One region of the Staphylococcus capitis subsp. capitis genome, then DNA from elsewhere that is predicted to be linked to it. Evidence: predicted binding sites of a transcription regulator. Region 1 holds the regulator's gene; the other holds the start of a gene.
The links. The regulator LexA, encoded in region 1, represses DNA repair genes until DNA is damaged. The targets are predictions, from matches to a motif close to CGAACATATGTTCG.
Positions count from the first base shown of each region.

Region 2: the regulator LexA is predicted to act here: its motif matches at 5,182-5,195, upstream of V6C74_RS04460 (YolD-like family protein).

Region 1 is NZ_CP145263.1:1,437,095-1,444,544, reverse strand. Features, by position in the region: gene V6C74_RS07260 (catalase) at 1-978, shown strand, start outside; gene rpmG (50S ribosomal protein L33) at 1,073-1,222, shown strand; gene rpsN (30S ribosomal protein S14) at 1,411-1,680, shown strand; gene guaC (GMP reductase) at 1,843-2,820, shown strand; gene V6C74_RS07240 (CAP domain-containing protein) at 2,843-3,859, shown strand; gene lexA (transcriptional repressor LexA) at 4,080-4,700, opposite strand; gene sosA (DNA damage-induced cell division inhibitor SosA) at 4,843-5,076, shown strand; gene V6C74_RS07225 (DUF896 domain-containing protein) at 5,242-5,481, shown strand; gene tkt (transketolase) at 5,611-7,450, shown strand, end outside.
Region 2 is NZ_CP145263.1:883,281-890,730, forward strand. Features, by position in the region: gene pmtD (phenol-soluble modulin export ABC transporter permease subunit PmtD) at 1-211, shown strand, start outside; gene V6C74_RS04430 (thioredoxin family protein) at 244-807, opposite strand; gene V6C74_RS04435 (hypothetical protein) at 974-1,459, shown strand; gene V6C74_RS04440 (DUF1700 domain-containing protein) at 1,510-2,067, shown strand; gene V6C74_RS04445 (DUF4097 family beta strand repeat-containing protein) at 2,064-2,900, shown strand; gene V6C74_RS04450 (C45 family autoproteolytic acyltransferase/hydolase) at 3,053-4,093, opposite strand; gene V6C74_RS04455 (hypothetical protein) at 4,505-4,675, shown strand; gene V6C74_RS04460 (YolD-like family protein) at 4,748-5,146, opposite strand; gene arsB (arsenite efflux transporter membrane subunit ArsB) at 5,263-6,552, opposite strand; gene V6C74_RS04470 (lactonase family protein) at 6,733-7,450, shown strand, end outside.

The sequences.
Region 1 (7,450 bases):
CTAATGTCAGACCGTGGTATGCCTAAAGGTTTCCGTAACATGCATGGTTTCGGCTCACATACTTATTCAATGTATAATGATGCGGGAGAACGTGTATGGGTGAAATACCACTTTAGAACACAACAAGGCATTGAAAATTATACTGATGAAGAAGCCGCTGAAATTGTAGGTGGAGATAGAGATTCATCTCAACGAGATCTATTTAATGCCATTGAACAAGGCGATTATCCTAAATGGAAAATGTATATCCAAGTGATGACAGAAGAACAAGCTAAAAACCATCCACACAATCCATTTGACTTAACTAAAGTATGGTACAAAGATGATTATCCTTTAATTGAAGTTGGAGAATTTGAATTAAATCGCAATCCTGAAAACTATTTCTTAGATGTAGAACAGGCTGCTTTTGCGCCAACAAATATAGTACCGGGATTAGATTTTTCTCCAGATAAAATGTTACAAGGACGACTATTCTCTTATGGAGACGCTCAGAGATATCGTTTAGGTGTCAATCATTGGCAAATTCCTGTCAACCAACCTAAAGGAGTTGGAGTTGAAAACTTATGCCCATTCAGTCGTGATGGTCAAATGCGTTTCTTAGATAACAACCAAGGTGGCGGACCTCACTATTATCCAAATAACCAAGGCGTATATGATTCTCAACCTGAGTTCAAAAAACCATCATTCCCTGTAGATGGCGATGGATATGAATATAATTTCCGTCAAGACGATGACAATTATTTCGAACAACCAGGCAAGTTATTCAGACTACAATCAGATGATGCAAAAGAACGTATCTTTACTAACACAGCTAATGCAATGGACGGGGTAACTGAAGACGTTAAAGTACGTCATATTCGTCATTGTTATAAAGCAGATCCTGATTATGGTAAAGGTGTAGCTAAAGCTTTAGGTATTGATATTAATCAAATCGATTTAGAAACTGAAGAAGATGAAACTTACGAAAACTTCAAATAATATATTTGGAAAAGATAAGATTGCACGTTGACATAAATTATGATAAAATCTTAAATCGTAAGAATTCCTAACAACATTAGAAAGGGTGTTTAACGTGCGCGTAAATATTACTTTAGCTTGCACAGAATGTGGCGATCGTAACTATATTACAACTAAAAATAAACGTAATAATCCAGAACGTATTGAAATGAAAAAATATTGTCCTAGATTAAATAAATATACGTTACATCGTGAAACTAAATAATTTCTTATCTTTCAAATACGACAATTTGAAATTTTTTGTCTCTCCTATTATTTAAATAGGAGAGGCTTTTTTATTGAAAAATTATAAATAAAGTTTTATTAACTTCAGAACTTTTCCTTGTATAAATCGTAATATATGTTATTCTATAAATCGTAATAATTACGATTATAGAAAAGAGGTTAAATTAAATGGCAAAAAAATCTAAAGTAGTTAAAGAACAAAAAAGGGAAGAACTTGTAAATAAATATTATGAATTACGTAAAGAACTAAAAGCCAAAGGTGATTATGAAGCGCTTAGGAAACTTCCTAGAGATTCATCACCTACAAGATTAACTAGAAGATGTAAAGTGACAGGGCGTCCAAGAGGTGTTTTACGCAAATTTGAAATGTCTCGAATTGCTTTTAGAGAACATGCACATAAAGGTCAAATCCCTGGCGTAAAAAAATCAAGCTGGTAAAAAAGAATTTATGTCTTTTGTCCATTTACATTAGTAAAAAAACAATGTACAGTTAGTAAGGATAAAGAATAACTGAATAATATGTGCAAATTTAATATGATTATTCGGTTTTAAAGTATTATCCAATTAAAATTTTTAATTGTAAGGGGCAAAAGACATAAAATGAAGATTTTTGACTATGAAGATATACAATTAATACCAAATAAATGTATTGTTAATAGCCGCTCTGAATGTGATACTTCAATTAAGTTCGGACCACGCACATTTAAATTACCAGTGGTTCCGGCCAATATGCAGACAGTAATGAATGAAGAACTTGCACAATGGTTCGCTCAAAATGACTATTTTTATATTATGCATCGCTTTGATGAAGAAGCTAGAATTCCATTTATTAAAAAAATGCAAGATGATGGACTATTCGCTTCTATCTCTGTTGGAGTAAAAGAAAATGAATTTAAATTCATAGAAGAACTCGCTTCGAAATCTTTAGTTCCAGAATATATCACGATTGATATTGCGCACGGTCATTCAGATTCAGTTATCAATATGATTAAACATATTAAAAACCACATACCTCAAAGTTTCGTTATTGCTGGTAATGTTGGCACACCTGAAGGCGTTAGAGAGCTTGAAAATGCTGGCGCTGATGCAACAAAAGTTGGTATTGGTCCAGGTCGTGTTTGTATAACTAAAATCAAAACAGGCTTTGGTACTGGAGGTTGGCAATTAGCTGCGCTAAACATTTGTAGTAAAGCTGCTCGCAAACCTATCATTGCTGATGGTGGTTTAAGAACTCATGGTGATATAGCTAAATCAATTCGTTTTGGTGCATCAATGGTAATGATTGGCTCGTTGTTCGCTGCACACGAAGAGTCACCAGGAGAGACAGTTGAACTTGAAGGTAAGAAATATAAAGAATATTTTGGAAGTGCTTCAGAATTCCAAAAAGGCGAACATAAAAATGTTGAAGGTAAAAAAATGTTTGTCGAACATAAAGGTTCACTTAAAGATACTTTAATTGAAATGCAACAAGATTTACAAAGTTCTATATCTTATGCCGGTGGTAAAGATTTAAAATCATTAAGAACTGTAGACTATGTTATCGTGAGAAACTCAATTTTCAATGGTGATAGAGACTAAGTTTAAATAGTAGGTGTAAAAAATTAAAAGATTTCTATTATTCGTTGTAGTTTTATTATGTATTGTTATTTTCACACCCATTAAAGAAGCTCAGCCATTAGTACATTTTCAAAAGGAAGTGCGACAACAAGTTGATACTTGGATTAATAACGATTTAAATGGTAATGATAAATCATTATCTGTTCCTAGAAAACAAGAGTTTGCACTAAATAATATCCAAATGAATATGTCTAAGAAAACCGTTGAAAGTGAATTAGGTAAAGAAAAACGTATTACTTCTAATGAATATGGAACTAAGTGGTACACATATTATAATGAAGATTATGATCATTTTATTATGATTAGTTATATAAAAAATCACGTTAATGCCATGTATTCTAATCAAAATATAATTTCTTCAAAATCTAAAATTAAATACGCTACTCCTAAAGAAACTGTAAGAGATCGGTTAGGTAGTCCGATAAAATATATTAATAAAAGGCGATATCGTTTTGAGGTAACAAACAACGAATACGATGTTTTCCATAAAGATCATATTTATACAACAGTTTTTTACGATAAACATCAAAGTAGTGGAGTGACTGCGTTATTACAAGTAAGTGAGAATATGGAAAATCGCATACGTCAACAATATGGAGCACCATCTAAAGAATTAGAAAAAAGCTTTGAATTACAAAATTTTGATATAGTTAACTCGGAAAGAAAGCAACATAGTCTAAATACATTAAGTTATTCAAGCAAAATTTCAAATACTGCTAGAAAACATAGTAAAAATATGTCTAAAAATAACTTCTTCGATCACACTGACAATAAAGGGCATTCTCCTTTCGATAGATTGAAAAGTGATAATATTGATTTTAATGCAGCTGGAGAAAATCTTGCTTATGGCCAAGTTAATAGTATTTATGCTCATGAAGGGTTAATGAATTCATTAGGACATAGAAAGAATATACTTAATACCCATTATCGAAATTTAGGTGTAGGTGTCGACTTTAATAAAGAGAAACAGCCATTTTGGACTGAGAATTATACAGAGTAAAAGTTTATCTTAAGTGAATAAGGGTAAACAATGTTCGTAAGGATGTAGATAAACATGAAAACGAATAAAGAGAAACAACCCGATATACTAGATAAAATAAAAGACGTTTTAAACAAAGATTCTAAACAAAAGACAAGGTAGTACGAAAAACTACCTTGTCTTTTTATATATTCAATATGAGATTTTTTATAGGAGGTCTTAATTAGAGAGAAATTGATAGTTACATTTCTCTGTATAATCCTATGACTTTACCAACAACAATAACGTTATCTAAATAAATAGGATCCATAGTACTATTTTCAGGTTGTAATCGATAACGATTTTTCTCTTTATAGAAACGTTTAACTGTAGCTTCTTCGTCTTCTGTCATTGCTACTATAATATCGCCATTTTCAGCTATCGTTTGGCTTCTCACAATTACTTTATCGCCATCTAAAATACCAGCTTCAATCATACTTTCTCCTACTACATTTAGAATGAAAATATCACTATTGTGTGTTGAAGTTAAGTGTTCGGGTAACGGGAAATACTCTTCGATGTTCTCAACTGCCGTAATAGGAACACCGGCAGTAACTTTACCTATAACAGGTACATGAATAGTTTCTTCAACATTAACTTCCTCTAGTTGTTCGCTAACTATTTCAATGGCTCTAGGTTTAGTAGGGTCTCTTCGAATATAACCTTTTTCTTCTAATCTGGATAAATGTCCGTGTACTGTTGAACTTGATGCTAAGCCTACAGCTTCACCTATTTCTCTAACACTAGGTGGATAACCCTTGGTTTGTACGATGTGTTTAATGTAATCATAAATCTCACTTTGTCGTTTAGTTAATTCTCTCATATATAGGCACTCCCTAATTTTATTTAAGTATATTATAGCATTAATCTTCTTTCAAAACAAACGTTTGTTCGTTTTGATGTTGACAGAGAACATTAGTTCTGATAAATTAAATATACAAACAAACGTTCTAGGAGTGAGATTAATGTTAATTAAGACAAAACAAAAGTTTTTATTATATATAGCTGTAGTACTCATCTCTTGCATGGTGTTCCTAACATTCTTTTTAAGTGTAAATCAAAGTGCGCACTCAGAACAAACGTACGAAATGACTGATCATGAAATTCATCAACAGGATAATAATAAATCAAATTATAAAGTTGAAGACAAACAAAATAGCGAACAGAATGACAATAAAGTGTTCGCTTTAGTTAACTAGTAAGTTTTAAAAATATACGTTGAGTAAGTATCGATGATGAGCGTAACTATTTGGTTATGCTCATTTTTTTGATATATTCTACACAAGAATTTAATGTAGGGAATCATATAGATTTTTAAAGTTTTACACATTTTGTTTTTAAAATTAACAAGGAGCGTGACGATGATGTCTAAGAAAGATTTAAATATAGATAGAATCAATGAACTAGCTAAAAAAAAGAAAGAAAAAGGTTTAACAGAAGATGAAGCTAAGGAGCAATCTAAATTAAGAAAGCAATATTTAGAATCATTTAGAAAAGGGTTCAAGCAACAACTTGAAAATACTAAAGTGATAGATCCTGAAGGAAATGATGTTACACCTGAAAAGGTTAAAAAAATTCAATCTAATAAAAATAATAAAGAGTGAAATAAGATCGTTCAGGGTAGTTCTTGAACATTTATTAGGAGCTAATTTATCAGATTTTTCTTTATCATTTTAAATTAAAATAAGTTATAATTATATTTAGATATTATTTGAAGAAGGGAAGACACAACGATGTTTAACGAAAAAGACCAATTGGCTATCGACACAATACGTGCACTTAGTATTGATGCTATCGAGAAAGCAAATTCAGGACACCCTGGTTTACCAATGGGAGCTGCCCCTATGGCGTATACATTATGGACACGTCATCTTAATTTTAACCCCCAATCTAAAGATTATTTTAATAAGGATAGATTTATTCTTTCAGCAGGACATGGGTCTGCCTTACTATATAGTTTATTACATGTATCAGGTAGTTTAGAATTAGAAGAACTAAAACAATTTAGACAATGGGGTTCTAAAACTCCAGGTCATCCAGAGTTTAGACATACAGATGGAGTAGAAGTAACAACTGGGCCACTAGGTCAAGGATTCGCAATGTCAGTGGGAATGGCACTTGCTGAAGATCACTTAGCTGGTAAATTTAATAAAGATAATTTTAATATGGTTGACCATTACACATACGTTTTAGCTTCAGATGGAGATTTAATGGAAGGGATTTCGCATGAAGCTGCATCATTTGCTGGTCATAATCAATTAGATAAGTTAATCGTTTTATACGATTCTAACGATATTTCACTTGATGGAGATTTAAATAAGTCTTTCTCAGAAGATACACAATCTAGATTTGAAGCATATGGTTGGAATTATATTTTAGTTAAAGATGGCAATGATTTAGAAGAAATTGATAATGCTATTAATAAAGCTAAATCACAACAAGGTCCAACTATTATTGAAGTTAAAACAGTTATCGGTTTCGGTTCTCCAAATAAAGCTGGTTCAAATGGAGTACATGGAGCTCCATTAGGCGAAGATGAAAGAAAACTTACTTTTGAAGCTTATGGACTTGATCCTGAACAACGATTCAATGTACCTGACGAGGTTTACGAAATCTTCCAAACTTCAATGTTAAAACGTGCGAACGAAAATGAAGATGCTTGGAAAGCCAAATTAGAAGAATATAGTAAGGAATATCCTGAATTAGCAGAAGAATTTAAGTTAGCTATTAGTGGTAAATTACCTCAAGGCTATGAAAAAGAGTTACCTAAATATGATTTAGATCATAAAGGAGCATCAAGAGCAGATTCTGGAGAAATTATTCAAAAACTTAGTCAAACAGTGCCATCGTTCTTCGGAGGTTCTGCTGATTTAGCAGGTTCTAATAAGTCTAATGTTAAAGAGGCTAAAGATTATGATAAAGAAACACCTGAAGGTAAAAATGTGTGGTTCGGTGTTCGTGAATTTGCGATGGGTGCAGCAGTGAACGGTATGGCTGCTCATGGTGGATTACACCCTTATGCAGCAACATTCTTCGTATTTAGTGACTACTTAAAACCTGCATTACGCTTATCAGCTATCATGGGTCTTAACTCAACATTTATTTTTACACATGATTCAATAGCTGTTGGTGAAGATGGTCCTACACATGAACCGATTGAACAATTAGCAGGCTTACGTGCTATTCCTAATATGAATGTTATCCGACCAGCAGACGGTAATGAAACACGTGTAGCATGGGAAGTAGCATTAGAATCAGAACAAACACCAACTTCTCTAGTTTTAACACGTCAAAACTTACCAACTTTAGATGTTGCTGAAGAAACAATAGAAGCAGGGGTCCGTAAAGGTGCTTATGTAGTATTTGAAACAGAAAAAGAACCTGAATACTTATTATTGGCATCTGGTTCAGAAGTTAGTTTAGCAGTAGAAGCTGCCAAAGATTTAGACAAACAAGGAAAAGGTGTTAGAGTCGTATCAATGCCGAACTGGTTTGCATTTGATAAACAATCAGATGATTATAAAGAATCTGTATTACCAGCCTCAATCACTAAGCGTGTAGCTATTGAAATGG
Region 2 (7,450 bases), 550 kb from region 1:
TATCGTACCATTTGTGCAACCTTTAATAGGTTTAATACCAAATATCGGTGACGATATTCAAAAATCATTTAAATACATTCCATTTACTTATCTCACTGAAAAAATGACTGAGGAAATCAAATTCTCACATTGGCAATGGTTTATTTCAATTGCTTCTATAGTAGTATTATTTGTAGCTAACATTTTATATGCTGCTAAAAGAGATATTTAAGTTTAAAATACTGAGGCGTATAGCCTCAGTATTTATTTATATAAAAGCTGATTAATTATGGAGTTATAAACGTTTTTCCAAAATGAAGAATCTGTTTTAAATCTATTCGAAATAATTAAGTGGGTTTCTTTAACTTTATCATCATACTGTGGATGATCTTTATCTGGTAACTTATCGTTTCTCAAATCAACAACAAATTTTTGAACTTCCTTAGCTCTTGGTCCCCAAACAGTTATTTGTTCAAAATCATTATTCATAAAAACAAAAATAGGAATCGATCTAGACTTACCGTTAGTAAGATACTGATCAATCAAACGTGTGTCGTCATCTCTATGAAATACTCTAACTTCTAAATTTAATTCTTCGCTAACACGTTTTAGTATTGGAAGGTTCATCATAGCATCACCACACCAATCTTCGGTGATAACTAATACCTTTGAGTAGCTTGCATGTTTTAGCTTTGTAATACGGTCATCTTCTTCGGGTAATTTAAAGGATTTGTATATTGATAATAAATTATTTCTATTATCTTTCATTTGGTCAATGTACGCTTCTAATGGCTGACTTTTATTAAAATAAGTTTGTAAATTAGTCATAGAAATAACCTCCTTAATTATTTAGAATATTATAACAATTTTTTAACTTTAAAGATATTAAATTAACTTAATCGTAATTTAATTATAAATGTGACTAAGTTGTTAGATGAAACTCCAAAATTCATATGCTATATTTAATAGAACAAGAGTGAAAGTGGTGACTCAATTGCGTATACAAAACAGATGGGTGATTTCAACCCTTTTTTTGATTGGAGCAATTATTCTACTTTTTGGGATTATGTACTATAGAAGTATTAAAACAGTAGATTTATCCAATTATACTGTGAATGATATAGGTTTAAATGATCATTTTAACCAAAAAGGATATATTATTAATAAAAAAATTAAGCTAGATCGATTTAAATTTTATAATGATGAAAAGCATAAAGATTTAACTGTTAAAGTGAAGAACAAAAAGCAGACTGTTAAAGGAATTGTCTTAATTAAGGATAAAAGTGTTAAAACAAATTTCGGAGTTAGAATAGGTGACTCTATAGATGATGCTATTGACGAGTTAGGAGATAGTTACAAAAGACATATGGTTGGTAAGCATTATAAATCAATTACATATACTGACCGTCAGAATAAAATGAAACTTAATATATTATATAAAGATGATATAGTAAAAAGAATAGAGTTTTTCAGTAAGTGATAAACCTTAATAGATATTCTTTAATTCAAATTCAGGAAGAGTGACGATAAATGGATAAAATTACTTTTTTAAATGAATTAGAATTAGCTTTGGATGATCTTCCTAGACGTGAAAAAGATAATAAAATGTACGAATATGAAAACTTATTCTATGAAGAAGAGTTAAAAGGTAAAACTGAAGAACAAATAGTAAATAAGTTGAAAGACCCATATGATATAGCAAAAGAGATTAAAGCTAAAAGTGCAATTAGTTATGCAAAATCAAAACCAACAATTCAAAATATTACTAGAGCTGTTATAGCTTCTTTAAGTCTAGGTATACTCTCATTATTTATTATATTAATACCAGTAGTAATTATTGCATTTCTAATTATACTTTTAATGTTTATAGCATTCTGTTTATTATTCTCTCCATTAATCCTTATAAGTTATTCGATAATTAATGGATTTTATAATTCACTGAGTAATATATTTTTCTCTATCTCTTTAACAGGTTTAGGAATTATTTTTATTGTTTTAACATTGAAAATTACTGAATTGGTACATAAATTAATATTGAAATATTTATTATGGTACATTAAAACAGTTAAAGGAAGCGTTAAAAAATGAGGAAGCTTTTCATTAGCGGTTTAATTATATTTGCAATTTTCTTTATTGGTGGAACAATTACTTGGTTTGCTTTTGATAAAGCTAAATATGAAAAGCAAAACTATAATAAGACTTTTGATAATCATTTCAATCAGTTGTCTTTAAGTACGATAGGTTCTGAAATAAACATTGTTAAAGGTAAGAAATTTAAAGTGGATTACCAAGGGGATAACGATGTATACGTCTCTAAGAAAGGTAAAATGCTTAAAGTTACTGAGAAACGTGCGACCAATAGAGGGTATGGATTAAACTTTAATCCTTTCCACCATAATAAGAAAAAACTTACTATTACTGTACCAAATGAACAATTAAAAGAACTGAGCGCTAAATCAGTAATAGGTGACATTCATTTAAGAAATATTAATGCCTCAACTGCCACAATTATAAATAACCGTTACTTTTCAATAGAACATTCGAATCTAAAAGATTTAAATGTAGATGAATCAAATAATATAGCTTATATATGTAATTCATCAGTTAAAAATGGAAATGTTAAAATCGGGAAAGGCAAATTAACAATTAGTCGTAGTGATTTTAAAGATTCAATCTTCTTGTTAAATGAAGGAGATATTAATATGAATAAAATGAAACCTTCAAATGATATTAAAGCTTCAACTAAAAAAGGAGATATAAATTATAATTTTGAATCTAAGCCTAAAGACACACTACTTAAGTTACATCCTGGACGTGGTGAAAAAGTAGTTAATAACAATAATTTTAAAGATGGAAAAGTAGGTAAGAGTAAAAATATTTTGGAATTTTATACTGTGGATGGAGATATTTCCATTAATTAGATATCTCGTATCTCTCTTTAAATACTTTATTATTAACCCATAAATGAGTAATTACATGATACTCATTTATGGGTTTTTATATATTGATTTTTTAAGCGAATTCTAAATTTTACATTATTAATGATTAGTAGAAATACAACTTACTCTACTATTTAATATGTGGCAAATGTCAAATCTGTATCAATTTTTCCGTTGAGATGTTTAATGGTTATATTATCATTTTTAAGCCATTGATAGAAGTTTATTTTAATCGGAGAACTATTCTCTCCAAGTCCAATCCAAGTTGTTAATGTTTGTGGCTCATAAAGCGATGTGTGAATTGTTCCAGACCAACTCTTAAATAATTTACTATAAATATTATATTGAGGATCATTAAACAACTTAAAAGCATCTTCTTTGCTTAAATTACTACTTGTGCTATCAATTACTCTTTCCAAACGTTCTTTAGATTCTTTAGTGTAGTTACGATTCTCATGTGTTAATAATTCAAAGTGATTGGTACATATAGGTTCGTATCTTATGTCTATAGAACGAGGTGTTACTTCAACAATGGCATAGTTAAGTTTCTTATCCATTAATATGTAACTAAAAGAACTTCTATGAGGAATTTCTTTTAAAAGTTGTATAGCCTCTTCGACGTTTTTACAATATTCAAGTATAAGTCTGCCTATCATATAACAAACAAAGCCGTTTGCTGGTTTTTTACGATGCATAAAATTATAAGCCATTGATAAACCATACTCATTCATACCGTCCATTCTGCCAGTTACTCTAGAAGTGGGGCCTATTTGTGCTAAACCACTATCATTTGGTTGGTATAGCAAATATCTACCATCGTAAGTAGAAGGATGATAATCGTAATTACGTAGTAAATAGTCTTTACCCTTAAAAACTGTACAACCACTATCTTTTAAATCAGTAAAACGATAATGGCCAAAATTTAATATAATTTGTTTAGTAGGGAGATTTAATACATCTTGCATACCTATAAGCTCGTCCCAAATTTTTGGAGCATATATTTGGAAAATGTTATACGTTTCTCTGACATCGATATCAAATCTCGGATTTCTTTTTTTCCATTCTTTTTCACGATTATTCAGTAGAGGAGTTCTTTGTAACCATTTGGCTGTTTCGACTCCTAAGTCATAATGAGAACCACGAAAGGTCATGATATCAGATTGAACATTTTGCATGTTAGTCATCCTTTCATTTCAAATGTTTACTTTAATGTAATCGTAAATTAACTTAATGTTAATTGAATTACCTTGGATGAAATATTACAATCGAATTGTATTTAATGAGGGAATTTTTTTAATCTTATGGGAGTGATATCTATGATTTCAGATAGTTGTAGAGCAATTGCTGATTCTGTTAAGTCATGGTGGTTAAGTTAATAATTTTTTATAAGGGTTATGATTGATTTTGGAATTTCATTTTTAACTTTAGTTAAGTGTTTAAATTAATCTTTAATTGACATATTACCATAAATTTAAATTTAGTTGAGAATGAGTAATTTTTGAAACGGGTATTTATTTATTGATAAAGATAAGTATGCTATCATAGTGAATTGTAGATATGCATATTAATTTTAGAGGTGAAAAGTAATGTGGAACTTTATTAAAGGTTTATTTAAATTTGTATTTAGCTTATTAGCTATTACTACAGTTGTAGTAGGCGTAGGTGTAGTTGCCTTTGCTTATATCTTCAAAAAAGATTTCGAAGATATTGAAAGAAAAACTAAAGAAATTGTTTCAGATATTGAAAATAATAATTAATTAGTCTAATATTTTAGTACTAATTTAAGATAATTGTTGGCATTAGCTTGAAAAAGCTAGTGCCAACTTTTTTTATGAGAAAGTAATATCAATAATATCTAAAATAGGAACTTTCTGATGATAGGTAGTACCTGGCTTTATCCCCTCAATTTCAAGATTTAATGAATCAATACGATGTATATTGAGATTAACAAAATTAATATAACCTTCTTCGTAATATTTTATATTAACAGGTTGAGACTTTTGTAATGCTTCGTGCAAGCGGATATTTAATTGAGCTAATTGATCATCTGAAAGTACTGGTCTATCTATTTTATTTTGATCAATCATATATTGATGGATAGTTTCGAATTGTTCGGGTAACGTTGCAAACGGAGCCCATTTAACCATGCCACGACCCGACGGAATGTTGCGATCTAACATTTCACGCGGAATATTTCGATAATCCGTTTCATTCTTTATATCCGTCATCTTTAAATCACCTCGTTCGATATAATTCTATTATACGAACACTTGTTCTATTTTGCAACATAAAATTGCTGGCTATATTTTTGAGTTTTAAAGCCAGCGTGAGAGTAAATTTAATTTTAAAAAATAATTAGAGTAAAATAGAGTCCTAGTAACGTTATAAATAGTACAGGAATAGTAATCACTATACCTGTTTTGAAATATGTTTCCCACGATATTTTTACGCCTTTTTGAGTTAATACATGAAGCCACAATAAAGTTGCTAAAGATCCAATAGGTGTAATTTTAGGACCTAAATCAGAACCAATAACATTTGCATAAATCATGCCATTTTTAATTATTCCATTAGAGTTAGACTGGGCAATAGCAATTGCATCTATTAAAACAGTAGGCAAGTTATTAATTATAGATGAGAGAAAGGCTGCAATAAATCCCATACCCATAATGCTACTAAATAGCCCATGGCTTGAAATAGAATTCAAAATATTTCCTAATACTAATGTTATACCTACATTTTTTAATCCATATACTACAAGATACATTCCAATTGAAAATATAACTATATTCCATGGAGCTTCTATTAAAACTTCTTTAGTATTAACTGCTTTAGAACGACTCGCTAAAAGTAAGAATACAAAAGCAATAATTAATGCTATAAAAGCCACGGGAATTTTAATAAACTCACTCGTTAAGTAACCCAATAATAAAATAATAAGAATAATCCAAGATGCTTTGAAAAGCTTTTTATCTCTTATCACTGATTGAGGCGTAGCTAAATTTCTAATATCCGTTCTTTTAGGAAGGGATCGTTTAAAATAAAGCCAAAGAACAAAATTACTTGCTAAAAATGAAAATAAATTTGGAATTATCATTCTTAGAGCATATTGAATAAATGTAATGTTAAAGTAGTCTGCAGAAACAATATTGACTAAATTACTTACAGTAAGCGGTAGGGAGGTAGTATCGGCTATAAATCCACTTGCTATAATAAATGGGAATATTGTTTTTTTATCAAAACCTAAACTTCTTACCATAGCTAATACTATTGGTGTAAGAATAAGTGCAGCACCATCATTGGCAAACAAAGCAGCAACTAAAGCACCTAAAGTCATTATAAAAATAAACATTCTAAATCCATGGCCTTTTGAGGCAATAATCATATGTAAAGCGGCCCATTCAAAAAAGCCGATACGATCTAAAATCAATGATATTAAAATAATAGCAACGAAAGTTAATGTTGCATTCCAAACTATATTTGTAACTGTAACAATATCAGTTAGAGATACGACGCCTGAAACAATAGCTAAAAGTGCACCAACTATAGCAGTAATACCTATATTTAATCCTTTTGGTTGCCAAATAACGAAAATTAAAGTTATAACGAAAATAGTAATAGCTATAAAAGTCATAAATGATTCACTCAACTTTCTTTATGTAAGAGTAAATAGATTAAAAATTTAATGAACATACTATAGAATATCAATTTCCCTATATTTTATCTATAGTGGTAAGTGCAAAAGTTTTAATTGTAAATCGCTGACACTTATAGTTAAAATTAAACCAATAATAAAACTTACGGAGGGATTAATATGACAATTGGATATATTGGCTCTTATACAAAGCAAAATGGTAAAGGCATTTACCGTTTTGAATTAGAGGATTTAAAAGGCACAATAAAAGAAGTTCAAACAGGTTATGAAATAGTAGCTTCTACATATTTGACAAGAAATGAAAACTATTTATATGCCATTACTAAAGAAAATGAAAATTGTGGTGTAGCGAGCTTTAAAATAACGCAAGATGGTGGTTTAGAACTAATTAATAAATGTTTAGCATCTAAAAATGGAACAGGATGTTATATACAAATTTCTAGTGATAATAATTATTTATTCGAAGCTGTTTATGGTGCTGGGATTGCACGCATCTATAAGGTGAACAAAAATACTGGAGAAATTGAAAAACTTATTGAGGAACTTGAACACGAATATCCTACAGGTCCACATGAAAGACAGGAATCACCGCATGTCCATTTTTTAAATGAAACACCAGATAAAAAATATGTAGTAGCAGCAGATTTAGGCTCAGATAGAATTGTCACATATACATATGGTGACGAAGGTTTAAAAGAATATGCTGTTTCACAATTTAAAGAGGCGGATGGCACTAGACATATTACATTCAGTAAAGATGGTAAATATGCGTATGTAGTTCATGAATTATCTAATTATGTAAGTGTAACAGAATATCACGATGGAGAATTCAAAGAAATAGAAAGACATCTTACAATTCCACAAGATTTTAAAGGAG